4 regions of the Rhizobium tropici CIAT 899 genome follow, and region 4 is predicted to be linked to each of the others. Evidence: predicted binding sites of a transcription regulator. Region 4 holds the regulator's gene; each other region holds the start of a gene.
What was found. The regulator PhoB, encoded in region 4, activates phosphate uptake and scavenging genes when phosphate is short. The targets are predictions, from matches to a motif close to TGTCATNNANCTGTCAT.

Region 1: RTCIAT899_RS10015 (UDP-2,3-diacylglucosamine diphosphatase) is a predicted target of PhoB. The motif match lies at 3,738-3,754, and genes of this name have one in related genera.
Region 2: RTCIAT899_RS31145 (Orn/Lys/Arg family decarboxylase) is a predicted target of PhoB. The motif match lies at 4,521-4,537, and genes of this name have one in related genera.
Region 3: RTCIAT899_RS29595 (acetoacetate decarboxylase) is a predicted target of PhoB. The motif match lies at 2,108-2,124, and genes of this name have one in related genera.

What each region holds. Positions count from the first base shown of each region.
Region 1 covers NC_020059.1:2,043,746-2,051,097, reverse strand. The annotation lists gene RTCIAT899_RS10030 (ankyrin repeat domain-containing protein) at 1-238, shown strand, start outside; gene RTCIAT899_RS10025 (hypothetical protein) at 277-1,029, opposite strand; gene RTCIAT899_RS10020 (NADP-dependent malic enzyme) at 1,225-3,537, opposite strand; gene RTCIAT899_RS10015 (UDP-2,3-diacylglucosamine diphosphatase) at 3,820-4,626, shown strand; gene RTCIAT899_RS10010 (MFS transporter) at 4,782-5,999, shown strand; gene RTCIAT899_RS10005 (ABC transporter permease) at 6,150-7,310, shown strand; gene RTCIAT899_RS10000 (ABC transporter ATP-binding protein) at 7,323-7,352, shown strand, end outside.
Region 2 covers NC_020062.1:1,974,790-1,982,141, reverse strand. The annotation lists gene dinB (DNA polymerase IV) at 1-794, opposite strand, end outside; gene RTCIAT899_RS31155 (hypothetical protein) at 1,180-1,497, shown strand; gene RTCIAT899_RS31150 (GNAT family N-acetyltransferase) at 1,537-2,097, opposite strand; gene RTCIAT899_RS31145 (Orn/Lys/Arg family decarboxylase) at 2,119-4,476, opposite strand; gene RTCIAT899_RS31140 (adenine deaminase) at 4,607-6,385, opposite strand; gene RTCIAT899_RS31135 (LacI family DNA-binding transcriptional regulator) at 6,375-7,352, opposite strand, start outside.
Region 3 covers NC_020062.1:1,638,435-1,645,786, forward strand. The annotation lists gene RTCIAT899_RS29590 (patatin-like phospholipase family protein) at 57-1,214, opposite strand; gene RTCIAT899_RS29595 (acetoacetate decarboxylase) at 1,251-1,997, opposite strand; gene RTCIAT899_RS29600 (3-hydroxybutyrate dehydrogenase) at 2,201-2,989, shown strand; gene ppk2 (polyphosphate kinase 2) at 3,086-4,000, shown strand; gene RTCIAT899_RS29610 (class I SAM-dependent methyltransferase) at 4,103-4,882, opposite strand; one part of gene RTCIAT899_RS32935 (IS3 family transposase) at 5,127-6,019, opposite strand; one part of gene RTCIAT899_RS32935 (IS3 family transposase) at 6,019-6,496, opposite strand; gene RTCIAT899_RS29625 (cystathionine gamma-synthase family protein) at 6,664-7,352, shown strand, end outside.
Region 4 covers NC_020059.1:578,353-585,704, reverse strand. The annotation lists gene argF (ornithine carbamoyltransferase) at 1-367, opposite strand, end outside; gene RTCIAT899_RS02865 (aspartate aminotransferase family protein) at 441-1,640, opposite strand; gene RTCIAT899_RS02860 (GcrA family cell cycle regulator) at 2,065-2,601, shown strand; gene phoB (phosphate regulon transcriptional regulator PhoB) at 2,691-3,374, opposite strand; gene phoU (phosphate signaling complex protein PhoU) at 3,406-4,119, opposite strand; gene pstB (phosphate ABC transporter ATP-binding protein PstB) at 4,171-4,986, opposite strand; gene pstA (phosphate ABC transporter permease PstA) at 5,002-6,336, opposite strand; gene pstC (phosphate ABC transporter permease subunit PstC) at 6,333-7,352, opposite strand, start outside.

The DNA.
Region 1 (7,352 bases), 1.5 Mb from region 4:
GCAGGTGAATATGCGCTTCGGTAAATTCCGTTCGCATGGAGAGCCCACCGATCGCGATTGGATGACGCCGCTCGGCTTTGCCATCGCCAATCGGCGCGGCGACGCGGCAAGCTTCCTGCTGGCGCAGGGGGCGGATCGTTCGGTCAGGGACGCCTCAGGACGGTCCTATCGCGATCTTGCGCGCGAGGCAGGCGATGAGGCCATCATTTCCCTGTTGCGCAAGTCAGGAACAGCGTGAAAGCCTGCAGGCGGAGATTGGGAGCATCCGCCGACGCATTATTGCGTCGGCTGCGGCCCGGCCTCTTTGGGATGCTTGAGGTCGATGCTGCCTTGGTCGGTCGCGAGGAATTGCGGGCCGACCTGGCGCACCTTATGGGCTAAGGGATCGTATGGCCGATCCGGCGGAAATTGCTGTGGCTGCGCCTGTGTTATCTTGGGCGCCGGCGTCGGCGGTGCCTGTTTCTGTTCCAGGCTGGAATTCTTCTGGAGCCGTGGCGTTTCGATGACGGTAATGGAGCTTTCAGGCTTGGCCAGCGACTGCTCCTGCGGTGCATAGGCGTCCATCTTCGTGTGGGTATCGATCACGATATCCGGGGTGGCCGAAGCCGGCAGACTGCAGCCGTTACGCTGCATCGTATCCAGCAACTGCCGGCGCTGCATGGCTACGGCATCGACGCGGCCGACGCTTTCCTCACGCTGATCCATCAGCAGGGAGAGATCCTGCCGCATCTGATCGATCGATTGCCTGATGTCATCGCAGACACCCTGATTGTCCTGGTCGCCAAATACGCCGTCGTCGCCTTCGGCGCAGCCCTGGTTGCGCAGGTCGCTCATCGTCCGGCGGATCATCAGGTTCTGCTGCACGATGGTGCGCGAGAGCTGGCGTGTCTCCTGGCTGGCGCCGATCACCTCGTTGATGTCGACATAGCGGCCGCGCAGTTCGTCGCAGAGATCGGCCTGTGCGAGGGCCGGCGTGGCCGCCAGCAGGGAAAAGAGGGCAATGGAAGCTTGTTTTATGCCGCGGTTCACGGTGCTGCTCTCGAAAGCGGTTTTAACTCGCTGAAGATTACACGCTGCAGCTTAACAACGTATCCATGAAAAAGCACGGATTTCGAGAGGATTTTCCTGAAATTGCAGCTCGCAGCCGACAATAGCCAGGAGATGGGCGGCACCGCGATTGCATGAAGCGCGGTGCCGTTCTGACGGCGGCTGCGAGGCGCAGCATCAGGCGATCTGCGAGGCCTCGACGACGGCGAGCGCCGCCATATTGACCACGCCACGGGAAGTGACCGACGGCGAGAGAATATGGGCCGGAAGCGCCGTCCCGAGCAGGATGGGACCGACGTGCAGACCATCGGTCATGGTCTTGACCACGCCGAGCGTGATATTGGCCGCATCGAGATTGGGGAAGACCAGTAGATTGGCTTCGCCGGAAAGCGCGCTGTCCGGCATCACGTGGCGGCGCAGGCTTTCGGAAATGGCGCTGTCGCCATGCATTTCGCCATCGACCTCCAGATCCGGTGCTGCCTTGCGGACGAGAGCCAGCGCTTCGCGCATCTTCGTGGCGCTTTCCGACTCTCGGGAGCCGAAGTTGGAATGCGAGACGAGGGCAGCGCGCGGCTCGATGCCGAAGCGCTTGATTTCCTCGGCAGCCAGCCAGGTGGATTCCGCGATTTCCTCGGCGGTCGGATTAAAGGTCACATAGGTATCGGTGTAGAAGGTCGCGCCGCGCTGCGAAATAAGCAGGCTCAATGCGGAGAAATCGCGAACGTCCGGCCGCTTGCCGATGACCTGGCGGACGATGCGCAAATGACGCTCATAACGACCTTCGAGACCGCAGATGAGCGCATCGGCTTCGCCGCGCTTCAGGGCAAGCGCGCCGATGACGGTCGTGTTGGTGCGAACGATGGTGCGCGCTGCTTCGGGGATAACGCCTGCGCGGCCGACCAGCGAGAAATAAAGCTCGACATATTCGCGGAAGCGGGGATCGTCTTCCGGATTGATGACGGCAAAATCCGTATTCGGACGGATCTTCAGGCCGTAGCGCTTCAGGCGCGTCTCGATAACGGAAGGACGGCCAATCAGGATCGGGACGGCCGTGCCTTCTTCAAGAAGAACCTGGGCGGCGCGCAGAACGCGTTCGTCCTCGCCTTCGGAAAAGACGACGCGCTTGCGCTCGGCAATCTTCGCGGCGGCAAAGATAGGCTTCATGACAAAGCCCGAACGGAAGACGAAGCGGTTGAGCTCGTCCATATAGGCGTCGAAATCGGTGATCGGACGCAGGGCGACGCCGCTGTCTGCGGCTGCCTTTGCCACGGCCGGCGCAATGCGCAGGATCAGGCGCGGGTCAAAGGGTGAGGGGATCAGGTAATTCGGCCCGAAGACCGGAGTTTCACCGGTATAGGCCCGCGCCGCGACATCGGAAGGCTCCTCGCGGGCAAGTGCTGCGATGGCGCGCACGGCGGCCATCTTCATCTCTTCGTTGATCGTCTTGGCGCCGCAATCGAGCGCACCGCGGAAGATATAGGGGAAGCAGAGGACGTTGTTGACCTGGTTCGGGAAATCCGAGCGACCGGTGCAGATCATCGCGTCGGGGCGGGCGGCGCGGGCGAGGTCCGGCATGATTTCCGGCGTCGGGTTGGCGAGCGCCATGATCAGAGGCTTTTCGGCCATCTGCGCCAGCAGCTCTGGCTTCAGCACGCCGGCGGCGGACAGGCCGAGGAAGACGTCGGCGCCCGGAATGGATTCGGCAAGCACGCGCTTGTCGCTATCCTGAGCGTAGACCGATTTCCACTCGTCCATCAGGACGTTGCGGTCCTTGTAGACCAAGCCTTCGATATCATGAACCCAGATGTTTTCGCGCTTGGCGCCGAGAATGACGAGCAGGTTGAGGCAGGCGAGCGCGGCTGCGCCCGCGCCGGAGGCGACGATCTTGACCTCTTCGATCTTCTTGCCGGCGAGTTCCAGTCCGTTGAGGATGGCGGCGGCGACGATGATGGCGGTACCGTGCTGATCGTCGTGGAAGACCGGAATTTCCATTTTCTCGCGCAAGCGGCGCTCGACGTCGAAGCATTCCGGCGCCTTGATGTCTTCGAGATTGATACCGCCGAAGGTCGGTTCGAGCGCCGAGACGGTGTTGACCATCTCATCGACCGTCGGGGCTGCGATTTCGATGTCGAAGACATCGATGCCGGCGAATTTCTTGAAAAGAACGGCCTTGCCTTCCATGACCGGCTTGGAAGCGAGCGGGCCGATATTGCCGAGGCCGAGCACCGCCGAACCGTTGGAAATCACCGCTACGAGATTGGCGCGGGACGTGTAATAAGCGGCCGCTTCCGGATTGTCGCGAATGGCAAGACAGGGCGCGGCAACGCCGGGCGAATAGGCAAGCGCCAGATCGCGCTGGTTGCCGAGCGGCTTGGTGGCCTGGATTTCAAGCTTGCCGGGGCGGGGATAGCGATGGAAATAGAGCGCCTGTTCGTCGAAATCGCCACTCGCCAAGTTTTCGGCTTTTTTCGAAGTATCGTGCGTATCCATCTCGCGGTCTCCATTCCTATTCCTGCCTGCGCTTTGAGTCTTCTGCATACATCAATCGCTTCGCCTTCACAGTATGGAATTGAGGTCACAAAGCGTTTTTGTCGTGACAAAACTGAATTGCCTTTTTTTGCAAGAATTAAGCTGCCGGCGTCTCTTGGATCGAACGCTATGCTCGCGGCTGAGCCGTCAAGCACAGGGATTGTCATCTTCCTGAAACACGAGTCTGGTTTTGGAATAGCCAACGTAGGATAGGGCACGGACATATAGTTCGTGAATGAAAACATGGACCCCCGGCATTTCCGAACGCTATTCATTTCTGACGTGCATCTCGGCTCGAAGGCCGCCAAGGCGGACTACCTGCTCGACTTTCTCCGTCATCACGAAGCCGATACCATCTTTCTGGTCGGGGACATCGTGGATGGCTGGAGACTGAAGCGAAACTGGTACTGGCCGCAGCATTGCAACGACGTGATCCAGAAGCTCCTGCGCAAGGCGCGCAAGGGCACGCGTATCGTCTATATCCCGGGCAATCATGACGAATTCCTGCGTGACTTCCCCGGCATGCATTTCGGCGGCATCGAGGTGGCGCAGCGCGCCATGCATGAAACGGCCGACGGCAAGAAATATCTCGTGCTGCATGGCGATGAATTCGATGTCGTCGTCCGCAATGCCCGCCTGCTCGCCTATCTTGGTGATTGGGCCTATGACATGGCCATTCTGATCAATATCGGCCTTGCAGCGGTACGCCGCCGCCTGAACATGCCTTACTGGTCGTTCTCGGCCTGGGCGAAGCTGCAGGTGAAGCATGCCGTCAATTTCATCGGCGAATTTCAGCGTGTCGTCGCCGAAGAGGCCAAGCGCAACGATGCCGATGGCGTCATCTGCGGCCATATCCACCATGCGGTGATCGAGGATCTCGATGGCATCCGTTACATCAACACAGGCGACTGGGTGGAAAGCTGCACGGCGATTGCCGAACACGAAGACGGCACGTTCGAGCTCATTACCTGGCAGAATATTCTCGAGACACAACCCGTTGGCTCGCCCGTCGAGGAAATGCCGCAGGCACTCGGGGCACAAGCGGCATAATTCTGCGCCTGTTCACAAGCTTGCTAATAGTTTGTCATAATTATTGAACGCCTACGGCTTTGGTTTTTCCGAAACGGTACTGTTTGGGCCATTTCTCGCCATAGTCGTATTCTCGATAGCGTGATAGGGACAAATGAGTTCCCTTCAGGTCTGTCATGATTCCCGCGATCAAGTCCTTCCAGGGCGAGGGTGCGCCTCCATATTTCCGCTTGCGCACTGCCTTGTCCTACTGCGCTCCGTTGTTCGTCAACGGAATTGCCCTGCCGTTTTTCCCCGTCTGGCTGGCGGGGCTGAATTTCAATGATCATGAGATCGGCCTGGTGCTCGCCATTCCCATGGTCGTTCGGGTGCTCGTGACACCCATCATCGCGGTGCTCGCCGACCATATGACGGAGCGGGCGGATGTGCTGATATGGTCGGGTGCGCTGTCGCTGCTGACGGCTGTCGCGCTCTACTGGGCGAGCGACTTCTGGCCGGTGCTTCTGGTCTACGGCATTCAGGGCGCCACCTACGCGCCTTACGTGCCGGTGGTTGAGTCGATCGCCATGTCGGGCGTGCGCCGCTGGGGCTTCGACTACGGCTCCATGCGGGTCTGGGGATCGATCACATTCATCCTGTCGACCCTTCTCGGCGGCCAGCTGATCGGCATGTGGGGCGGCTCCACTGTCTTGCCCGTAATGGTGGCCGGATTCATTCTGACGACGCTGATGGGTTTTTTCGCCCCGCGCATCGGGCCGACGCGCCGGCGTAACCTGCCGATCAATCTGCAATCTCCGACCGGAAGCCTGCGCTCGCCGCACTTGCTCATCACCATGATCGGCGTGTCGATCCAGCAATCGAGCCATGCGATGCTCTATACGTTTGCATCGATCTACTGGCATAAGCTTGGCTTTTCCGGCGCGCAAATTGCCGTCCTATGGAGCATCGGCGTTGCGGCTGAGGTGATGGTTTTCTTCCTGTCGAAGAAGCTCAGTCGGCGGTTCAGCGCCTGGACATTGATCTTTTTCGGCGCGAGCATGTGCATTGTGCGCTGGATCCTGTTTCCGATCAATTTCGGCTTCTTCGGCTATTTCGTCCTGCAGTGTTTCCATTCCTGCACCTATGCCTGCGTCCACACAGGCATTCAGCGTCGCATCGTGGCCTCGGTGCACGAAACGCAGGAATCATCGGCCCAGGGGGCGTATTATTTTTACAACGGCATGTTCTTGGGGTTGATGACCCTTGCATCCGGCTATCTCTATGCCTGGCTTGACCTCGCCAGCTATTATGTCATGGCCGGCATTGCAGCCTTCGGGCTGGTCATGGTCATTTTCGCCTACGGGCTGCAGGCGAGGACGCCGGCAATCGGCGGCGGCGCTCACGGCGTATCCTGATGCGGTGCAACAAATTCATTTGGATATCAAAAAGCCGTGACATAAGTTGGCGTCGGCGCGAGATGGAAATTCCACGCGTAGTCGGTGTATTAAGCATTGACCAAGCGGGCTCACCGAGTCGGCGTATGTTGTGCCAGATTTGAAAGACGCATGAGTTTGAAAGCAGCCGAGCAAAGGTCCGACGCACCGAAGATCGATGATGCGCCCGAGGGCGCAGGCCATCGCTATCGGCTGCAAGGCAATTGGCGCAGCGCCAATGTGCATGGCGTGCTGCGACAGATCGAGCAGCTGTCCAAGCGAAGCTCCGGCGGCGACGTCGTGATCGATCTTTCCGGTCTTTCGGATGTGGATACGGCGGGTGCGCTGCTGATCCGCCGGCTGAAGGAAAGCCAGGAAGCGCACAAGGCTCACGTTACGATCGAGGGTTCCAATCCGCATATCGACGAATTGCTGACGACTTTCGACGCGCATCCGGACGATGAGGCGGCAGCGGCGAAGCCGAGGAAATCATGGGCGGAGCGTTTCTTCGCGCCTATCGGCGAAAGCGTCTACGATATCTGGGGCAATCTCATTGCCGCGATGTATATACTGGGTTCGGCCGTGCGCGGCGGTCAGCTCAAGTTTGGCCGCGGCAGCGGCGTTTCGCCAGCCTCGATCATCAATCAGATCGATCATATGGCGGTGCGTGCCGTTCCGATCATCCTGCTGATGTCGTCGCTGATCGGCGCGATCATCGCCCAGCAAGGCGCTTTCCAGCTGCGTTATTTCGGCGCGGAAATCTTCGTGGTCGATCTGGTCGGCATCCTGCAATTGCGCGAAATCGGCGTGCTTCTGACCGCGATCATGATCGCCGGCCGTTCCGGCAGCGCGATTACCGCCGAAATCGGTTCCATGAAGATGCGCGAGGAAGTGGACGCGCTGAAGGTCATGGGCCTCAACCCCGTCGGCGTGCTCATCTTTCCCCGGCTGGTCGCGCTGACGGTGGCCTTGCCGCTGCTGACGGTTATTGCCAACTTTGCCGCGCTCTTTGGCGCTGCGGTAGTGTCCTGGGCCTATTCCGGCATCACGTTTGCGACCTTCATATCGCGCCTGCATGAGGCCGTCAGCCTTTCGACGATTATTTCAGGCATGATCAAGGCGCCGTTCATGGCGCTGGTCATCGGCATCGTCGCTGCGGTCGAAGGATTGAAGGTGGGAGGCAGTGCCGAATCTCTCGGGCAGCACGTGACGTCATCGGTGGTGAAGTCGATCTTCGTCGTTATCCTCATGGACGGGCTTTTCGCCATGTTCTATGCGGCAATCGATTTCTGAGGGACGATGACGATGAGCGCGCTTCACTCGGAGATCCCGTTG
Region 2 (7,352 bases), on a different replicon from region 4:
AACTCGAGATCGTCGATATCCTCGACGAACGTATCCTCTGCGCCTATGGATTTGCGGATCCGGTCGGGCTTCACCTGGCGTTCGTCGATGCCGCGGGCAATTCCGTAGAAATAGGGGCCTGCCTTTCCGAAATGTTCCTGGAGGAAAGCGAGGGATTTCGACTTCAGATCCAGCCCGGTTTCGATCCCGTATTTATGCATGCGCTCGGCCGTCGCCGGCCCGACGCCATGGAATTTCTTGACGGGAAGCGTTTCGACGAAGGCCGGCCCATTCTTCGGCGTAATGACGGCCTGGCCGTTCGGCTTGTTGAGGTCGCTTGCCATCTTGGCAAGAAACTTGTTGTAGGAAATACCGGCCGAGGCGTTGAGCCCGGTGACCTGCTTGATCCTAGTCCGAATCTCCAGCGCGATCTCGGTGGCGATTTCCATGCCCTTGTGGTTCTGGGTGACGTCGAGATAGGCTTCGTCGAGCGACAGCGGCTCGATCATCGAAGTATATTCGGCAAAGATCTCGCGGATCTGCTGCGACACTGCCCTGTAGACATCGAAGCGCGGCGGCACGAAAATCAGATTTGGGCATTTGCGTTTTGCCGTGACCGAAGGCATCGCCGAGTGAACGCCGAAGGCGCGGGCTTCGTAGCTTGCGGCCGCGACGACGCCGCGTGCCGCTGACCCGCCGACCGCAAGCGGCTTGCCGCGCAGCTCCGGATTGTCTCGCTGCTCGACCGACGCATAAAATGCATCCATATCGACATGGATGATCTTTCGGACGAGGTTTGCGTTGGCGTCGTTCATGGCGATCTCGGTCATCATGCTGCAGGGTTAAGCATGGACCCTTCAATTGCAGAATCTGAAACAAATACAGAACATATCATCCCTGATCACGATATCAAACCGGCTCAGTTGCCGTGCCGGAGAGATGCGGGCAAATCGCTCTGTGACAGTCATTCGCAAGTGCCACCTTGAGATGCCTTCGAGGCTTCTTATCTTTTGTCCGTCCCCCAATACGGAGCCTCAAGATGGGCCAAGTCGCAACCAAACCCCTTTCCGACCTGCTGATGGAAATCCTTCCGCCCGAGCATGACGAGGAATCTCGATCTAACGGAACCGCGTGCCTATGCTGCCGAAGGCAGCGATCGGCGCGGAAGATGGATGAAGACGGCTGCGGCATATGTGACGAATGCCTGGCGCCATGACGAACGACGCGCTGCTGGCGTCCGAATTGTCGGACCTCGAACATGCGCTTGCGAAGCTGTCTGACGGCTATTCGGAGGGGCGCTTTCAAGATCGCCCCTGGGGTGTGACGGTCAAGCGATCGGCTGACGGGAAGCGAGTTTGGCTCTACGGCGAGGAGCTTGGTGGGACCGACATCGTCAGCTTCAATCTCTATGTCCTCTCCGGAGCAAGCCCCACCCTCAAACCCTGCGAAATGTCCTCGTCGAAGGTCGTGGATTTCGTGCTGGGCTTCAGGCCAGCTCAACCGCGGCAACCGACATAAGCGGGAAGTTTGCCGTGGCGGCCAATAAGCGGCTCTGCTTCAGCGGGTGGAGAGTGGCGGCGGAGGCGGCTGCGTGGTGGAGCCGGGACCGAGCGAGCGCTGGACCATCACGGTATCGGCCCAGCGACCGTAACGGTAGGCAACAGCCGGCAGCAGGCCGACGCGAACGAAGCTGAAGCGTTCGTGCAGGGCAAGCGAAGCGACGTTGTCGGCATCGATATAGCCGATCATCTGCCGGAAACCGGCGGCCGCGCAGGCGTCGATCAGCCCGCGCATCAGCAGGCTCCCGACACCCTGGCCGATATGGTCGTGATGCACATAGATCGAATGCTTGACGGTGTAGCGATAGGCCGGGCGCTTACGAAACAATACCACATAGGCATAGCCGACGACCTTCTCACCCTCGATCGCAACGACATGCGGGAAGCGTTTGTCCTTCAAATTCTTGCGCCGTTCGCGCAGATCGTCCGGCTGCGGCGTGTCGCTATCATCAACCCCAGCTTCGACGCCACGGTGAATATGGCGGCGATAGATTGCCAGCATGGCATCGACGTCGCTCTCCCGGGACGGGCGAACGATGATTGCTTTATCCTGCTTCATGTCCGAACCTGAATTCCAAGCCTATTCCGCGACGACGTAGGTATAGAGCCGGATTTTGCCGGCTGCATCAACCTCGCGATAGAGGCCTTGTATCTCCACCTCGAAACCGGGGAAGGTGTTGAAGCAGGTTTCGAACATCTTGAGATAGTCGATCATGGGCTTTGCCTGTTCCGTCAGGCGCTCGCCCGGCACGATGGTCGCGATACCCGGAGGATAGACGACGAAGGGTGTCGTTGCGATGCGGCCGGCAATGGCGTCGATCGGCAGATAGTCGACATCGTTGCGAACAAGGCAACGTGCGGCATCGTGCGGCGACATGGCGATCGGCGGCAGGTGTTCGGCGGAAAACTGCTTCGTCTGCAGGGCGCTCACATCGGCCTGGCGGAAGAAATTGTGCATTTCAGCGCAGAGATCGCGCAGGCGCACGCCTGCATAGCGGCCTGGACGGCGGCGATAGAATTCCGGGATTGCCTCTTCCAGCAGCGCATTGTCGTCATGAAGCTTTTTGAAGGCGACAAGGCCGCTGATCAACGTACCGGCCTTACTGGCTTCGACACCGGGGGTGAGGAGGAAGAGCAGCGAATTCAGGTCGTTCTTTTCGGCGACGATACGGTTTTCGCGCAGATATTGCGCGACCACCGGCGCCGGAATCCCATGCTCGGTGTATTTACCGGTGGCTCGGTCGAAGCCCGGAGTGAGCAGGGTAAGCTTGTTCGGGTCGGTCATGGCAAAGCCCGGTTCCATGCCGGAAAAGCCGTGCCATGCCTCATCGGGCGTCAGGTGCCAGAAGGAGGGATTGGTGGCGAGCTGGTCGGTCGCCACGCTTTCCCACGGCACGTCATGCACGGCGCCTGGGCTCGACACATCCGGAATCGCCACCCGATCCGGCACGAAAGGCTCGAAGAACCAGCGTCGTTCCGGGCGATGCTCCTTCTCCTCGAATTCGCGGCGCACGGCACGGATTTTCTTGCGCAGCTCGATGCCGAGACGGATCGTGTCGTCCCAAAGCACTTCGCCCGAGCGGCCCTTCATCATCTGCGCGCCGACGTCGAGCGAGGCAAACAGCGGATAGAAGGGCGAGGTCGAAGCGTGCTGCATGAAGCTTTCGTTGAAGCGCCGGTGCTCCACGCGGCGCTTCTGGCCGGTGATGTGCCTATCCTTCATGTGGATCTGCGAGGCCTGCGAGAAGCTTGCGAGCTGCTTATGGGTGGATTGGGTGGCGATGATGCCAGGCGCATCCGGGCCGAGGTCGGAAAGACCCATGGCAAAGCGCCCGGCATAAAGCGGATGAAACTTCATGAAGCCCGCCCAGGCCTCATCGAAGAGGATGTAGTCGCACAGATGGCCGATGCGCTTGAGGATCATCTCGGCATTGTGGATGGTGCCGTCATAGGTGCATTGCTCCACGACCGCGACGCGGAACGGGCGCGGCTTCTTGTAGGCCTCCGGATCTTTCACCAGCGGATGGGTGCGGATGCGCTCGCGCAGCGCGTCCTCGTCCATCGTTGCAAAGTCCATCGGACCGATCAGGCCATAAAGATTGCGTGCGGTCGGCAGATAGAGCGGAATGCCGCCCGAGATCATCAGCGCACCGTGATGGGCGGCCTTGTGGTTGTTGCGGTCGAACAGCACCAGATCGCCATCGGTGACGAGGGCCGACAGAGCGACCTTGTTTGACGTGGACGTGCCGTTGAGGACGAAATAGGTCTTCTCGGCGCCAAAGATCTTGGCTGCTTCCTTCTGCGCGGCAAGCGCCGGCCCTTCATGGGTCAGAAGATCGCCGAGATCGAGCACGGAATTGTCGAGGTCGTCGCGAAACACCGCTTCGCCGAGATGCTCCATGAAGACACGGCCGATAGGACTGCGGCTATAGAAGATGCCGCCATTGTGCCCGGGGCAGGTCCAGAGGTGGTTGCCCTCCTCGGCATAATCGACAAGCGCACCGAAGAAAGGCGTCTTCAGCGTCTCGGCATATTGCTTGAGCCGGCTGATGAGGCTCTTTGCGATGAAAGCGGGCGTTTCCTCGGACAGGAAGACATAGCCGTCGATGAAATCGAGGACTTCGACCGGCACATCCTCGAAGCGCTTGCGGCGGATCAGTAGGATAATGGGGAATTCGAGGCCCCGCCGGCGCATGAGGTTGATGAGGGAAGCAGTCTTGCCTTCCAAGCCCTTCTTGCCCCAGTCGACCAGCATGCAGCCGATGGCAGCGTCCGTCTGCACGGCGATCTCGGCGTCTTCGAGATTGCGCGCGCGCACCACCTCGAAACCGGAGCGTTCGATCTCCTCGACGATCTGAATGTAGCGGGCACCCTCCAGATCCTCATTGTCAAAGGTTGGCGTCGCGAACAGAAAGTTGAAACGTCTGAAATAATCCATCTGGGTACCCGCTCCTGATTTGGCATGAGGTGTCGGCGTATTTCATGACATGGATGTGACAGAATAGAGGACGTCCACTGCGGTTCGGATGTTCTCCTAAATCGGCCATATTACCGTTTGGCCGGTGACTTCAGTTTCGGCTTGTAGCCAGAAGCGGTCTGATGTCCTGGGTGGTTCCGTCGGTCAGCCCGAGATCGGTGACATGCGGACCGGGGTTGCAGGCAAGGCTCGCCCCGACGACCGCCTTGAAGGTGCGAATGGGGGGCATCCAGTCGGCGATGGAATCGGCCGCCGCCCGCAACCTGGCGAAATCGTCGGCGACTTCCTTCGCGGGCGCATCCGACAGCAATCCGCAGACGGGCAGGGGCAGCACGGCCGTCACCTTGCCGTTTGCCGCTGTCGCCATGCCGCCGCCGGCATCGATGACGGCATTGGCTGCCGCAGCCATATCGGCGGAATCGCGTCCGAAGACGGTGAGGTTATGGCTGTCATGCGATATGGTCGTTGCCAAAGCGCCGCGCCAATGACCCCAGTCTTCCAGAATGCCGATGACAGGCGTCGGATCTTTTCTTCCGTGACGATGGATGACGGCCATCAAGAGCATGTTGTCCGGCAGAACGAGCTTGTCGTCTTCGACCTTGACGACCGCCTCTCCCCACTTCGTGAACCGCGGACTGACAACGGTGTTGACGTGTGCCTCGGTCATGTCCGCCAGCTCGATCGTGAAGTCAGCGGCAGAAAGCCTTCCGAGCTTTACGGTGTCGCGATAGGCATCCGAGGACACGCGCTCGCTGCTTTCGGTGAGGCTGTCGTTTCTGGCGACTTCACGTCCCGACGCATAGACGCGGTCGACCACGATGTTTTCGAGATCGGACAAGATGACAATGTCGGCGCGGCGACCGGGCGCGACCAACCCCAGATCGTAGCGGTTCAACCACATGGCGGCGTTGAGCGTGGCGGCGCGGATGGCATCGACCGGCTTCATTCCATAGCCGATCAGACGTCTTAGAACGGATGACATCGCGCCGTCATTCACGAGGTCGTCGGGGAAGACGTCATCGGTGCAGATCGTCAATGTTTGCGGCAGATGCGGCAGTTTCTTCAGCGCCTCGATCACGCCGGGCAGGACATAGTCGTGGGAACCGCGTAGCTCGATGGTCAGGCCCGCCCGCAATTTCGCCAGCAAGTCCTCGCCTGAGGTGAGTTCGTGATCGGATTGGATGCCTGCGGCAACAAAGGCCTGCAATTCCGCGCCTTCGAGGCCGCGAGCATGACCGCAAACGCGCTTGCCGCTTGCAAGTCCGGCCTCGAGGACGCCGCGCATCGGCTCGCTTCGCTCAAGGACCCCTCGCATGTTCATCACTTCGGCAACGCCGGAAATCTCCGGCCAGCTCAGCATGGTCGCCATTTCGCCCGAGCGGAACTCCGCGCCGGCGAGTTCCAGGCCGGGCGCTGAAGGCACGCAGGACGGCGCCAGTGTCAGAAAGCGCAGCGGCAATTGCCGCGTCTCCTCAAGCGCCCAGCGAATACCATCGAGGCCAGCGACGTTGCCGATTTCATGCGGGTCCCAGCAGACCGTCGTCGTGCCCTGGGGAACGACAGTTTCGGCATATCGCCTCGGCGTCACCATCGAGCTTTCGACGTGCATATGCGTGTCGATAAATCCGGGCGTGATGAATCGTCCCGAAGCGTCGATGGTCTGGCTTGCGTCCTTCCTTGTCCCCGACGGATGAACGCTCGCAATCAAGGGGCCGACAAGGCCGATATCGGCCGGCCTCATTTCCGAGGTCGCGACATCGACGAGCGTTCCGCCGATGAGGAGTACATCGAACGGCTCAAGCCCCAATGCCGCCCGGACGGCACGATCGCGCAGCTCGGACGAATGGAGGTCTTGGAGTTCATTCGGCATTTATGTCTCCCTTGGCAAATGCGGATGGGCGAGCGGTCGACTGCCGCACGACAAGTTTCGTCGGGAATATTCCGCTGGTCCCGGTTTCTCCGGCAACGAAGGCGAGCGCGTGGTTCGCCACCGCTTCCAGATCCTGCCGGACTGTCGTGAGCGGCGGAGAGACGATTTGAGCCCACATCAGATCATCAAAACCGGTGAGCGATATGTCTTCCGGAATGCTGCAGCCTCTGCCTCTGACGGCAATGGCAAAGCCGATGGCGAGGGCGTCATAGGCGGCGGCGCAGGCGGTAAAATGGCGGAGATCGAGCTCGCGTCCGAGGGCGTTGCCAGCTTCAAAGGTCGCATCGCTGTGTCGCAATGCCGGTTCGACGCCGGCCTGGCGGAAGACTTCACGCATTCCTTCGACGCGCTCGCGCGCCACCAGCGAATTTTCTGGACCGGCGAGGACAAGAAACTGGTCGTGACCGAGCTCGAGCAGATGGCGGGCGATCAGGCGCCCGCCTTCACGATGATCGCTGGCGGCGACATTGCCTGTTGTAGCGACGCTGTCGATCACAGCGACCGACACAGGGACATCCGCGGGCACAATGGTCGTGCCGCGTGTCGGTATCACGATCAGTGCATCGACGCCGCGGGCGATCATGGTTCTGATTTCGAATTCCTGCTGCTGCGGATCACCTTGGCTGTCGCCGATCAGAACGGCAAGACCGCGCCGCTTGGCGGCTCGTTCGATGGCCTGGGCAAAAGCGGGAAATAAGGGTTGGCCGATATTCGGAACCAGCAGGCCGACCGTATTGCTCTTGCCGGTGCGTAGAGCCCGGGCCGTATGGTCAGGCACATAGCCGAGCCTATCTGCTTCCAGGCGAATCTGCTCCGCAAGGGCTGACGACACTCGCCCCGTGCCGCGCAGGGCATTCGAGACCGTTGCCGTGGAGACACCCAGCTTGGTTGCGATTTCCCGAATCGA
Region 3 (7,352 bases), on a different replicon from region 4:
CCGGACGCAAAATCGCTTCGCACTTTTGCTGGAACTGCTCCAGCGCAACATTGGCCTCAGGCCGGATCTTCCCGGTGCAGATCGTGGATAGCGACGGCGTCGTCGGTAAACGGCGGTAACAGCCATTCGGTATGGCGCAGCGTCCGCTTCGTATCCTCGAGGCCCATATCCCAGTGCTCTCGCATCGAAGTGCCGGAAAACTCGTAATCCTTGGCGTGACCTTCGTAGTTCTTGTGCTGATAGATCAGATGTACAATGTTGACGACACCGGCATCCGAATAATCGGCAATCAGCTCTTCCTCTTCCGCAGTCAGCTGATCCCTAGGGACACGCTTCAGTGCACCCAGAAGCTTCATCTTCAGTCCGTGGATGCGCTTGAAATTATCGGTGTTCTGCCGCGTGCGGCTCGAATACATGATGTCTTTATGGCGTGAAAGGACATCCGGCATGCTGCGCGGCAGGACGCCGCGCGCGCTGAACAGATCCACCTGGAAGACGAGCGAGCTGCGGTCTTCTTCCTGATCGAGCAGATATTGCAGCGGCGTGTTGGAGACGATGCCGCCGTCCCAGTAATATTCGCCCTCGATGCGGATGGACGGGAGTGCCGGCGGCAGCGCGCCACTTGCCATGATGTGCTCGGGGCCGATGCGGATATTGTCGGTGTCGAAATAGACGAAGTTGCCGGTGCGGACATTCACCGCACCGACGCTGAAGCGCTTCTTGCCGTCGTTCAGCACATCGAAATCGATCAGCATCTCCAGCGTCTTCTTCAGCTCCGCCGAATCATAGAAGCTGGTCGCGCCTTCCGCGCCCGGCAACTCCAGCCAGGGATTGGGAAAGCGCGGCTTGAAGAAGCCGGGCTGGCCCATGGTCATCGTCATCCACGAGCTGGTGCGGTTACGGATATCGCGAAAGAAATCGCCTTCGGGCGTATAGGCCCAGATCTTGCGGCCGGAGATGATCTGCCAGAATTGCTCCAGACGCTGCAGCCGCCGGCCGGGCTCGTTGCCGGCGATGATCGCGGCATTGACCGCGCCGATCGAGACGCCGGAAAGCCAGGTCGGCTCGCATCCCGCTTCGGCAAGCGCCTCGTAGACACCGGCCTGATAGGCGCCGAGCGCGCCGCCCCCCTGGAAAACCAGGGCGACGCGATCATATTGAGCGGCAATTTCCGGAATAGTCGGGGCTGCGGCCTTGGTGTTTCGTTCAAGCACGATCCGTCTCCAGCATGAAGTAGCAATGAGATTTGGCTATCTGCGCTCTGCGAGATAGTCGTGAACGACTTCGCCGAGGCCGAGCGTCAGATCGGCCGTGAAATGAACGGCCGAAACCACTTCCAGCACAGGCAGCCGCGCCACGTCGGCCATGACATGCGGCCTGAGATCGAGGGCGGCCGGCGAAGTCCAGGCTTCCTTGATGGTGATATCGGTCAGATAGTAGCGCACAAGCTCGCAGATGCGCGGGGTGGCGTCGACATGCGGCACGATCTTGATCAGGAAATTGGGTTCCGAGAGAGCGGACAGAAGCGGTCCCTGGTCGATCGGCTTATGCTTGTAACCCATCGTTCCCGTGGCGCAAAGGACGCTGCCATAATGCAGCGTGCCGACGATGACCTCGCCCTCGTTGACGATCTTCGGGCTGGCAAGCTTCTTCGGAAAACCCCAGATCTCGCGGCCGCCGGTGATCGGCGCATCGTCATCCAGATACATGGAGTGGACATAGCCGCCCTTTTGTCCACGATAGGTCACCGGGATCACCTGTCCGGTCTCGGTATAATCGCCGAAACCGGTGGAATCGGGCATGCGGATGAATTCGTATTTCACCAGCGGCTCGTCGATTTCGAGCGGCGCGGGCACGACGGCCTCAAGCGCCTCGCGCGAGGTCCGGTAGGTGATGATGATGTATTCGCGATCAAAGAACCGATAGGGCCCTGGAGGATAGGAGGGATTGGTCAGCGGCATCGCATAGGCATGCTTCAGAATGTCTTCGACCTTCATCGTATCTTCCGTCGTTGGAGGAAATCGCCGGCACCGGAGCGAAAACTTGCACGGTTGCATGACAGAGAAGTGTCAGGGGACGAAAGCCCACGGCTCACTGCAAATTGCACTGTTATCAAAGCGACATATCGGGCTGGCAGTGTGCGCTCACGTGGAGCATTTCCCTTACCCAACCATGTCATAGAGATTGCAGGAGTAGCATCATGGGTTCGTTGACTTCGAAGAATGCGCTGGTCACCGGTTCGACGAGCGGTATCGGGCTTGCGATCGCCCGTGCCTTTGCCGCTGAAGGCGCGAATGTGACGATCAACGGTCTTGGCGATGCCGATGCAATCGAAAAGGAACGCGCGGCAATCGAAGCCGATTTCGGCGTGAAGTGCCGCTATTCAGGCGCCAATATGATGAATGGCGAGGAAGTGACATCCATGGTGCGCGAAGCCGAGGAAGCCTTCGGCAGCCTCGATATTCTCGTCAACAATGCCGGCATCCAGTTCGTTGCCCCGATCGAGGAATTTCCCGACGACAAGTGGGAAGCAATCATCCGCATCAACCTGCTTGCAGCCTTCTATGCCATCAAGGCTGCCATCCCCGGCATGAAGGCACGCAAATGGGGCCGCATCATCAACACGTCCTCGGCGCATGCCCTTGTCGCCTCGCCTTTCAAGTCTGCCTATGTTTCGGCCAAGCACGGCATTACCGGTCTCACCAAAACGATCGCACTGGAAGCCGCCCAGAACGGCGTGACCGTCAACTCCATCGCGCCCGGCTATGTCTGGACGCCGCTCGTCGAGAAGCAGATCCCCGAGACGATGAAGGCGCGCAATATGACGGAAGAGCAGGTCAAGCATGATGTGCTGCTCGCCGCCCAGCCGACGAAGGAATTCGTGACCGTCGATGAAGTCGCAGCCATCGCCGTCTTCCTTTGCGGCGATGCCGCCAAGCAGATTACCGGCACGACGCTTTCCGTCGATGGCGGCTGGACCGCAGAATAACACTAGAGCCACAGCCGGCACATGCTCGAGCAGCGTGCCGGCTCTCCGCAGCCCAGGATTGCGGAGACAAGATGAAAATAGCGCAGGAGGCACACTATGACCGATGAAACCCATGACCCGCTCAGCCGCATCAAGGATGAGATCGTCGACAGCTTTGACGAAGAGCTGGAGATGCAGCTTGAAGAGGATCGGCTGGACGAGTTGGTCGCAGAGGGCCTTATCGGCGAAGGCGAAGCGGCGCTCGATCGCCGCGTCTATTTCCGCGAACTCTTCCGCCTTCAGCACGAGCTGGTGCGCCTGCAGGACTGGGTGCAGTACAAGAAGCTGAAGGTCGTCGTACTGTTCGAGGGCCGAGATTCCGCCGGCAAGGGCGGCGCCATCAAGCGTGTCACCCAGCGCCTCAATCCGCGCGTCTGCCGCGTGGTCGCACTACCGGCTCCGACCGAGCGCGAGCGGCACCAGTGGTATTTCCAGCGCTACGCCGCCCACCTGCCGACGGCAGGCGAAATGGTGCTGTTCGATCGCAGCTGGTATAACCGCGCCGGCGTTGAACGCGTCATGGGCTTCTGCTCGCCGGAGGAATTGGAAGAATTCTTCCGCTCCGTGCCGGACTTCGAGCGCATGCTGGTTCGCTCCGGCATCATTCTCCTGAAATATTGGTTCTCGATCACCGACGAGGAGCAGGAATTCCGTTTCAACATGCGCATTCAGGACCCGCTGAAGCAGTGGAAGCTTTCACCGATGGACCTGCAGAGCCGCGTGCATTGGGAAGAATACACCAAGGCCAAGGAAGAGATGCTGGAGCGCACCCATATTCCGGAAGCGCCGTGGTGGGTCGTCCATGCCGTCGACAAGAAGAAAGCGCGCCTAAACTGCATCGCCCATCTTCTGGGCCAGATCCCCTACGAAAGTGTACCGAAGCCGGAGATCGTGCTGCCGGAACGCATGCGCAATGCAGACTATCACCGTACGCCGGTCCCACCGGAAATGTACGTGCCGGAAATTTATTGATCAAACCCGATGAGGGGTCCGCCTCTGGCGACCCCTCTGAAGAATTACTTGAAAAACGAAATCGCTCTCACTCCACCGCCAGCAAGCCGGGCCGGCTCAAGGTCAGGCCGGGCGATAAGCCCATTCGGATATGGCGCCCAAGCCCAGCCGCCGCAAGAGCTCATAAGCAACCCTCCGGTTGATGGGATCGTGCAGCCTGAGGACCTTCGAGCCAAGAAAATCCATTTCGGCATGCTCGAACGGCAGGAGATGTCGTGCCCTGCCAAGTGCGGCTCGGTAGAACTCATGAAAATCCCGGCGGCAGACGTAGGTCTTATACTTCGTCATGCAGAAGGCGGCAAAGGTATCGCTGTTTCTGCGCAGAAAATCCGAGACGCCGACCGTCACCTCCGGCCAAGCCGGATTGAAGGTGTCGTCGAAGGCAATGATGCCGTGATCGGCCAGTACGCTCTTCGCCAACCGGCTGTCGGCAACGATGTGGCGAAGCAAATGTCCTCCATCGATACTGAAAAAGCGGACCTGCCCAACCTTGTCGATGATGGCCTGCGGATCAAGCCCGGTGCTATCGCCTGTTATGACGAGGTCCTCATCAACGGGAATACCCAGTGATCTTCCGTTGTCGAGGAAGCGTTGATATTGCGCACCATCCGCTTCTATGTCGAAAAGATCGATCGCAAGCACATTGTCGTCGGGTGCACTGATCTTGCGCAGCAAAAAATAGGACCGCCCGTAATAAACGCCGATTTCGGCAAGGCCGCCGTAAAGTTTCTCCTGTCTTTGCTTTTCGATCAACGACAGGAAGACAAGCGCATCCGGTGGGTCGATGTAACCATCGATTTTCTGAAGATCGCGAAATACAAATTTTCGAACGCCCGATTTCAAATGTAAACCTCATTGGTTTTCTTCATGCATTTCGCCTCCGAGCCTGCTCATCGGTTAGGACCGGTCGATCAAGAAACGCCCCATTTCTGCTGGACCGCGACAGCAAAGCCGGAAGCTCTCGAAAATTGGGGTGGTACGGCGTCAAGGCGAGCATCTCTCACGGATATAGCGACCTTTCTGTCGTATTTTGGATAGCCATGCGCGCGTTGGATAGTTCTGAACTGACCCCGTAAAGTTGGACGGTTTATTGGCTTGGCTGATTTAAGGGCTGGGTCCTGTATTGAACAGGGCTCAGCCCTTTAAGCTTTAGCCTGATGCGATCGTTGTTGTAATATCGGATATAGTCCTCGACACCATCACGCAGGCTTTCGATGCTGTCGAAGTGGTTGGGATAAAAGAACTCGGATTTGAGGGTGGCGAAGAAGCTCTCCATGGCGGCATTGTCGAGGCAGTTGCCTTTGCGTGACATGCTTTGGGCGATGTTGCGGCTTTCAAGCATTTGGCCCCAGGCCGGCATCTGATATTGCCATCCCTGATCGGAATGCAGGATCGGCCTCTCGGCATTGCAGAGTTGGTCCAGGGCCTTGTCCAGCATGTTCTTGACCAACGAGAAGACAGGCCGCCTAGCCGTCTCGAAGGCAACGATCTCGCCGTTGTGGAGGTCCATGACCGGCGAGAGGAAGAGTTTTTGGCCGGCGATGTTGAACTCGGTGACGTCCGTCACCCATTTCTGATGCATACGCTCGGCGGTGAACTGCCGCTGAAGGAGGTCCGGGGCCACGCGTCCCGTCTGCCCCTTGTAGGAGCGATACTTCTTCGGCCGGACCAGGGACTTCAATCCCATCTCGATCATCAGACGCTGGACGGTCTTGTGATTGACCGTCTGCCCGAGGGTGCGGATCGCAGCCGTGACCCGACGATAGCCATAGCGCCCCTTATGGGCTTCGAAGATCGCTTTGATCCTGGTCTTCAGCGCTACATGCCGATCGGCCGGGGACGAGACCTTCTGCTGATAATAGAACGTGCTGCGGGCCAGGCCCGCAAGCTTCAGCAGACCGTCGAATGGATAGAGCGGCCTTAACGCCTGGACGGCTTGCGTCTTGTCGGCGCTTGTCGTGCCTGCGTTAAGGCTTCCAGTTTTTTTAGATAGGCATTCTCCATACGCAGATAGGCCAGCTCCGCCAGGAGTTCCTCGCGGCTCTTGGCCTCATCGCTCTGCGGGGCATCCGTCTTGTCGGACAGCACAGGTGGCTCGGGCATCGATCGGGGCCTTCCTCGACGACGTGGCATCAGGGCGTCAATACCACCGGCCTTATAGCGGCGCTCCCAATCCGGCAGGCAACTCTTATTGCGCAGGTTGAACAACGCCGCCGTCCGACGGTAAGAGAGCCCATCCTCCCACATCCGGCGCAGAACCGATAGCTTGAACTCAGCAGTGTAGTGGCCGAACTTCCTGACCAGACCGTCAACTCCATGCGCCGCGTGCATCGCAACCCATGTGCGCACCGTCGAATGCTCGATCCCAAAATACGCACTCACCTCCTGCAGGCTGCGCGCGCCGCCGCCATAAAACGCCACAACACTCTGCTTGAACGACGTGCTGTATTTCGACATGCAAAACCCCCGATGTTGGTGGTCCAACTTTCGGGGGTCAGTTCATTCCGACCCATATCGGGTTCAGAGCCGAAGCAGCATCGCAGATGATGACGAATAGCGAGCCGGCACTCTAAGTGATGTATAATGTGAGTCTAAAATTCACATCATCGGCCGAGGAGACCGTCATGACTGCGCCGCATCCGTCCAAAACGCATATCGGCAACCACCCCCTCCATCCCGAAACACAGATGCTGAATTACGGCTATGACCCTGAGCTCTCCGAGGGCGCGGTCAAGCCGCCTGTTTTCCTGACTTCCACCTTCGTCTTCAAATCTGCCGAGGACGGGCGCGATTTCTTCAATTATATCTCCGGCCGCACCGAGCCGCCGGCAGGCACTGGCGTTGGGCTCGTCTATTCACGCTTCAATCACCCCAACAGCGAAATCGTCGAGGATCGCCTTGCCGTCTATGAAAAGGCGGAAAACGGCGCACTGTTTTCCTCCGGCATGTCGGCGATCGCGACAACGCTTCTCACCTTCGCGCGCCCAGGCGATGCGATCCTGCATTCGCAGCCGCTCTATGGTGGCACGGAAACGCTGGTCGCCAAGACATTCCTCAATCTCGGTGTCGCGGCAGTCGGCTTCGCCGAGGGTGTCAACGAAGGCTCGGTGATGGCAGCTGCCGAGGAGGCCATGGCCAAAGGCCGTGTCTCGGTCATTCTCGTGGAAACGCCCGCTAACCCCACGAACAGCCTCGTCGATATCGCCGTGATCCGCCGCATTGCCGATGCAATCGGCAGAAAGCAGGGACACACGCCGATCATCGCCTGCGACAATACCCTGCTCGGCCCTGTCTTCCAGCGGCCGATCGAACA
Region 4 (7,352 bases):
CCGGAACGGTCGCATGTTGCGCGAGTTCCAACAGGCGCGAGTGATCGGTCGTGCGGATCATGATCGCGTCGACATAGCGCGACAGCACCTTCGCCGTGTCGCCGATCGTCTCGGCGCGGCCGAGCTGCATTTCGGTGCCGGAGAGGAACAGCGTCTCGCCGCCCAGCTGCCGCATGCCGACGTCGAAGGAGACGCGGGTTCGGGTGGACGGCTTCTCGAAGATCATCGCCAGCATCTTGCCGGCGAGCGGCTTGTCGGCCGTGCCGGCCTTCTGCGCGCTCTTTCGGACGATCGCGTCATCGATGATATTGCGCAGATCGGCAGCCGGAACGGCAGAGAGATCGAGAAAGTGTTTCGGAGAAGCCATGTCCTTACCTGTACTCCAGAAAAAACAATAACGCCCGCGTGGGGCAGGAACGCCCCAATTGCGGGCGTTGAGTTCAAGCCGATTTCTTGGTGCGGGCAGCGCGCGCACGCTCGGCGGCGCGCTCCAGGCGAGCGAAACCTTCGCGTGCTTCTTCGGCAGTGACGACCAGCGGCGGCAGCAGACGGATGACGTTGTCGCCGGCCGGAACACCGAGCAGACGCTCGGCGCGGATCGCCTGCAGCAGGTCCGCCTGCGGAATGGCCGCCTTGATGCCGAGCATCAGGCCTTCACCGCGAACGTCCTCGATGATGTCAGGAAAACGATCCTTGAGCGAGGCGAGCCCCTGGCGGAATACCAGCGAGACATCGCGCACATGCTGCAGGAAGCCTTCGGCAAGCACGATATCGAGAACCGCATTGCCGACTGCCATGGCGAGCGGATTGCCGCCATAGGTCGAGCCATGCGTGCCGGCCTTCATGCCGGAAGCGGCTTCTGCCGTCGCAAGGCACGCACCGAGCGGGAAACCGCCGCCGATACCCTTGGCGACCGCCATGATGTCAGGCTTGATACCGGACCATTCATGGGCGAAGAGCTTGCCGGTACGGCCGACACCACACTGTACTTCGTCGAGGATCAAAAGCAGGCCGTGCTCATCGCAGATCTCCCGCAGCCCGCGCAGGAATTCGTTGGTCGCCGGGCGAATGCCGCCCTCGCCCTGAACCGGCTCGATCAGGATCGCAGCCGTCGCATCCGTGATGGCGGCACGCACGGCGTCAAGATCGCCGAACTGCACCTGGTCGAAGCCCGGGGCCTTCGGACCGAAGCCTTCGATATATTTTTCCTGGCCACCGGCGGCAATCGTTGCGATGGTGCGGCCGTGGAAGGCGCCTTCGAAGGTGATGATATGGAACTTCTCGGGATGCCCCTTGGCGAACTGGTAGCGCCGCGCAGTCTTGATGGCGCACTCCAGAGCTTCTGCGCCCGAATTGGTGAAGAACACCTTGTCGGCGAAGGTCACTTCCGTCAGCCGCTTCGACAGCTTCTCCTGACCGGGCACCTCATAGAGGTTGGACAGGTGCCAGACCTTGTCGGCCTGCGCCTTCAGTTCGGCGACAAGATGGGGATGAGCATGACCGAGCGAATTGACCGCGACGCCGGCTGCGAAATCGAGGTAGCGTTCGCCATTCTCAGTGACCAGCCAGACGCCCTCGCCTCGCTCGAACCGCAGCGGAGCGCGCAAGTAGGTGTCGTAAAGCGGCGTGGTCTCGGCCATGGCCCTATCTCCTGATCACAACTTTAAGGACCGATCGCTTCCATTTGATGAAACGGGTCCGAAAAAATCAAAAATGCCGCCTTGCGGCGGCTCGGGCACTATTGATGTTTTGCACCGCGATGTCAACAAAACTGCCGTTTTAGCAGGTGCGAGAAAACACTTGCCGGCAAAAGAGATGCGCCGGGCGGCGCCTATGGCAGAAATGCCACGCCCGGACAGCAAGTTGGGGAAAACCTCGAAATCGATTCCTCAAGATTCCCGCGACTCTTGTCACGGAGTCAGCCTCACACTAGGTTAAAAACCAATTGCTAGACTGCATGCGGCGGAACTAGTCACCACAATTTTAGAGCGTTTCGCGCCTCGATACCATGCGAGGCAATGGTGAGGGATTCTGCCATCGGAAACGCGACAGCGGAGACAGGGCATGAATTGGACAGACGAACGCGTCGAGAAGCTGAAAAAGCTATGGTCCGAAGGATTGAGCGCCAGCCAGATTGCTGCGCAGCTCGGTGGCGTGAGCCGTAACGCCGTCATCGGCAAGGTGCATCGCCTGAACCTCCCCGGCCGAGCGAAGGCGGGCGGCACGGCAACCGCAGCACGCACGCCGAAGCGCAGCGCAGCGGCACCTCGCGCTGCGACCTACGGATCGCGCGTTGCTACCCGCACGGTGGTTGCCCGCCAGCAGGGCGCAACCATGCTGAAGGAAGAGATCGAGATCGATTCCGTCAACGAAATCCAATATCGCCCGGCATCGAACGTCGTCGTTCCGATCTCCCGCCGCCTCGGCCTGACGGAACTGACGGAGCGCACCTGCAAGTGGCCGGTCGGCGATCCGCTGAAGGACGATTTCCATTTCTGCGGCAACGAGAGCCCAGATTCATCGCCTTACTGCACCTACCATCAGCGCCTGGCCTACCAGCCGGTGCATGAACGGCGTAGACCGGCCCAGCCGCGTGGCTGAGAGGCTTGATGACTGAGATAAAGAAACGGGCCCTTGAGGCCCGTTTTCTGTTTCCGCCGCTATGTTGATGCCTGATCGGGTCTCCCCGCTCAGGCTTCCATGGAGTAGCCCGCGCCGCGAACGGTGCGGATGACATCCTGCATATTGGAGAAATTGAGCGCCTTGCGCAGGCGGCCGACATGGACGTCGACCGTGCGTTCGTCGACGTAGATATCGTGACCCCATACGCCGTCGAGCAGCTGCGAACGCGAGAAGACGCGGCCCGGCGAGGACATCAGGAACTCAAGCAGGCGGAATTCCGTCGGCCCCAGCCGCACTTCGCGGCTCTTGCGGTGGACGCGATGAGTTTCGCGGTCCAGCTCGATATCGCCGCAGCGCAGCACCGTGGAGAGAACCTCCGGGCGGGCGCGCCGCAGCATCGCCTTGACGCGAGCCATCAGCTCCGGCGTCGAGAACGGCTTGACGACATAATCGTCCGCGCCGGTCGAAAGCCCGCGCACGCGCTCGCTTTCCTCGCCGCGGGCCGTCAGCATGATGATCGGCAGGCGCTCCGTCTCCGGCCGCATACGCAGCCGGCGGCAGAGCTCGATGCCCGATACGCCGGGGAGCATCCAGTCGAGGATCAGGAGATCGGGGATGCGCTCCTGGAGACGCAGCTCGGCCTCATCGCCTCTGAGGATCGTGTCCACCTCGAAGCCTTCGGCCTCAAGATTGTAGCGCAGCAGAACGCTAAGCGCTTCCTCGTCTTCTACAACAGCAACTCTCGGAACCATGCGCCTATGGTCTCCTTTCTTCGCTTCCAGATTATTCCGTCACTGCGCCGACGGTATTGGCGGTATCGTCCTTCGGGCGCTCGCCTTCCGGCTGCGCGCCCGTCGCCATGTAATAGATCGTCTCGGCGATGTTGGTGGCATGGTCGCCGATGCGCTCGATGTTCTTGGCGCAGAAAAGAAGATGCGTGCAGGTGGTGATGTTGCGCGGATCTTCCATCATGTAGGTCAGCATCTCGCGAAAGAGCGAGGTGTACATGGCGTCGATTTCCTCGTCGCGTTCGCGGATCGATACGGCTTTGTCCGGCGAGCGGGTCGCGTAGACATCCAGAACTTCCTTGAGCTGGCTCAGCGCCAGTTCGGAGAGATGCTCGATGCCGCGGGCGAGGCGGCGCGGGACACCGGTGCCCTGGACGGCGATGACGCGCTTTGCAGTGTTCTTGCCGAGATCGCCGACGCGCTCGAGATCGGATGCGATGCGGATCGAGCCCATGATTTCACGCAGGTCCGCCGCCATCGGCTGACGGCGGGCGATGGTGACGATCGCCTTGTCTCCGACTTCGCGCTCGGCATGGTCGAGAACGACGTCGTCGGAGATGACCTTCTGGGCCAGGGCAGCGTCGCTGTTGACCAAGGCGCGTACGCTGTCGCTAACCATCTGCTCTGCCAGGCCGCCCATTTCAGCAATGCGGCGCGTCAGGAACTTCAGGTCTTCGTCGTAGGCAGAGAGAATGTGAGTGGAGACCATTTTTCTATCCTCAAGGTGAACTGTGTGAAATGAGCCGCGCGCCTGCCATCATCAACCAAAACGGCCCATGATGTAATCCTGCGTGCGGAAATCGTCGGGATTGGTGAACATCTTATCGGTGTCGTTCTCCTCGACCAGGTGGCCGAGATGGAACATTGCGGTACGCTGCGAGACGCGGGCTGCCTGCTGCATGGAATGCGTCACGATGACGATGGTGAAGTTTTCCCGAAGCTCGTGGATGAGATCCTCGACCTTGGCGGTCGCTATCGGATCAAGCGCCGAGCATGGCTCGTCCATCAGGATGACCTCCGGGCTGACCGCGACGGCGCGGGCGATGCACAGACGCTGCTGCTGGCCGCCGGACAGGCTCGTGCCGGCATCATGGAGCCGATCCTTGACCTCGCCCCAGAGACCGGCCTTCTGCAGGCTGGTCTCGACGATATGCTCGAGATCGGCCTTTGAGCGATGCAGGCCATGGATGCGCGGGCCGTAGGCGACGTTCTCATAGATGGACTTCGGAAATGGGTTGGGCTTCTGAAAGACCATGCCGACGCGGGCGCGCAGTTCCACCACGTCGATGCTGTCGTCGTAGACATCCTGATCGTCGAGCGTGATCTTGCCGGTGACCCGGCAGGTCTCGATCGTATCGTTCATGCGGTTGAGGCAGCGCAGGAAGGTGGACTTGCCGCAACCGGAAGGGCCGATCAAAGCCGTGACCGTATTGGTGCGGATCTTCAGATTGACGCCGAAGAGCGCCCGCTTGTCGCCGTAGAACACAGAAACGTCCTGGCCGATCATCTTGTAGGGGATCGTCGTCATCTTCCTGGACAATGCTTTTTCGCTGGCGGCTTCCGTCATCATGTTCATTTCGTGCGCCCTCCCTTACCAGCGCCGCTCAAAGCGGCGCCGCAGCAGGATGGCGCCGATGTTCATCGCGACGAGGAAGAAGAGAAGCACGATGATGGCGCCGGACGTCCTTTCGACAAAGGCCCGCTCGGCTTCGCTCGCCCACATGTAGATCTGCACCGGCAGCGCCGTCGAAGGATCGAGCGGCGATGCCGGATAGTTGGCGACGAAGGCGACCATGCCGATCAGAAGCAGCGGCGCAGTCTCGCCAAGCGCGTGCGCAAGCCCGAGGATCGTGCCCGTCAGAATGCCGGGCATCGCAAGCGGCAGGACGTGATGGAAGACCATCTGCATGCGCGATGCACCAAGACCGAGCGCCGCGCTGCGGATCGACGGCGGCACGGCCCGCAGCGCCGAGCGTGTGGCGATAATGATCATCGGCAGCGTCATCAGGCTCAGCACGAGACCGCCGACCAGCGAGGCCGAGCGCGGCAGTCCCATCATGTTGATGAAGACCGAGAGACCCAGCAGGCCGTAGACGATCGATGGGACAGCCGCGAGATTGTTGATGTTGACCTCGATCAAATCCGTCAGCCGGTTCTTCGGTGCGAACTCCTCCAGATAGATCGAGGCGGCGACGCCGACCGGCAAGGCAAGGACGAGAACGGTCAGCATCAGGTAGAACGAGCCGATCAGAGCGACGCCGAGCCCGGCGGCTTCGGGCCGGCTCGAGTTGCCCGACAGGAAGAGACCGCTGTTGAAGGCCTTGTAGAGCGCACCGCTTTCGCTGAGTTGCTTCATCCAGGTGACCTGGCGGTCGGATATCTTACGATCCTTCTCATCGACAGTCAGATCGATCTGGCCCTTGTTGGCTGAATCGATATTGGAACTGGCAAGGAAGGTGACGTTCTGCGTCGTCCCTATGATCGAGGGATTGGCGATGACCCTATCGCGCAGCGCGATCCTGGCACTGTCCGACACCATCGCCGTCGCCGCACGAACGAGCGCGCGATTGGCGGGATCGATGCTCAAGGCTTTCACCAGCGCGTCGCGCACCAGTACCGGGTAGTTGGCAGCGATCAGAACCTTCGGATCGGTGGCGCGCTTGGCTGCGGGGTCGATCACCTTCTCGGAGAATTCGATCGGCAGGGTGATCGAGGTCTGAACGAAGGCGGTATAGCCGGTGCGGACCACGGTCGAGACCAGGATGATAAGGAAGACGAGACCGAAGATGACGGCGGTAATCCCATAGGCGCGGAAGCGGCGCTCGGCGGCGTAGCGTCGCCTGATGCCGATATCGCGGCGCACGGATGCACCCGGCGTCAACCCGCGCGGCATGTTGAACTGAGAGGAGGATACGACGTCGCTCATTCGTATTGCTCCCTATATCGACGGACGATGTAGAGCGCATAGACGTTGAGGCACAGCGTCAGGAAGAACAACGTGATCCCGAGAGCGAAAGCGACGAGCGTCTGCGGCGAAGTGAATTCCAGATCGCCGGTCAGCTGGTTGACGATCTTTACTGTGACCGTCGTCATCGGCTCGAACGGATCGAGTTGCATGCGCGCGGCCACGCCGGCGGCCAGCACCACGATCATGGTTTCGCCGATCGCCCGCGACGCGGTCATCAAAAGCGCGCCGACGATGCCCGGAAGGGCGGCCGGCAGCAGAACACGCTTGACCGTTTCCGACCGCGTGGCGCCGAGGCCAAGCGAGCCGTCGCGCAGCGAGCGCGGCACGGCCATGATGATATCGTCCGACAGCGAGGAAACGTAAGGGATGAGCATCACGCCCATGACGAAGCCGGCCGTCAGAACGCTCTGCGCTTCGATAAAGCTTTTATAGTTGCCCGTCACCAAGCCATCGATCTCGGCTGAGATATCGCGCAGAAAGGGGCCGACGGTGATGACCGCGAAGAAGCCGTAGACGATCGTTGGAATGCCGGCCAGGACCTCCAGCATCGGCTTGGCGACGGAGCGGACGCGGGCCGAGGCATATTCGGCCATGTAGATCGCCGCGAACAGGCCGATGGGCACAGCAAACAGCATGGCGACGAGCCCGATATAGATCGTGCCCGCCAGCAGCGGGATCAAGCCGAAGGTGCCTGAAGTCTGCGTGCCGGCGCCGGTGAAGCGCGGGTCCCAGACCGTGCCGAAGAAGAACTCGCCGGCCGGCACCATGCTGAAGAAACGCGCCGCTTCGGAAAGCATGGAAACGACGATGCCAACCGTCGTCAGCACCGCGATGGAGGAAGCGACGATCAGCGCTCCGAGAATGACCTGCTCGACCCGATTGCGGGCGCGAAAACGTGGGGCGATGGCGCGAAGGCCATGGGCTGCGCAAAGCAGCGATAGGACGATCGCCGCCGCCGACATGACCATGCGGCT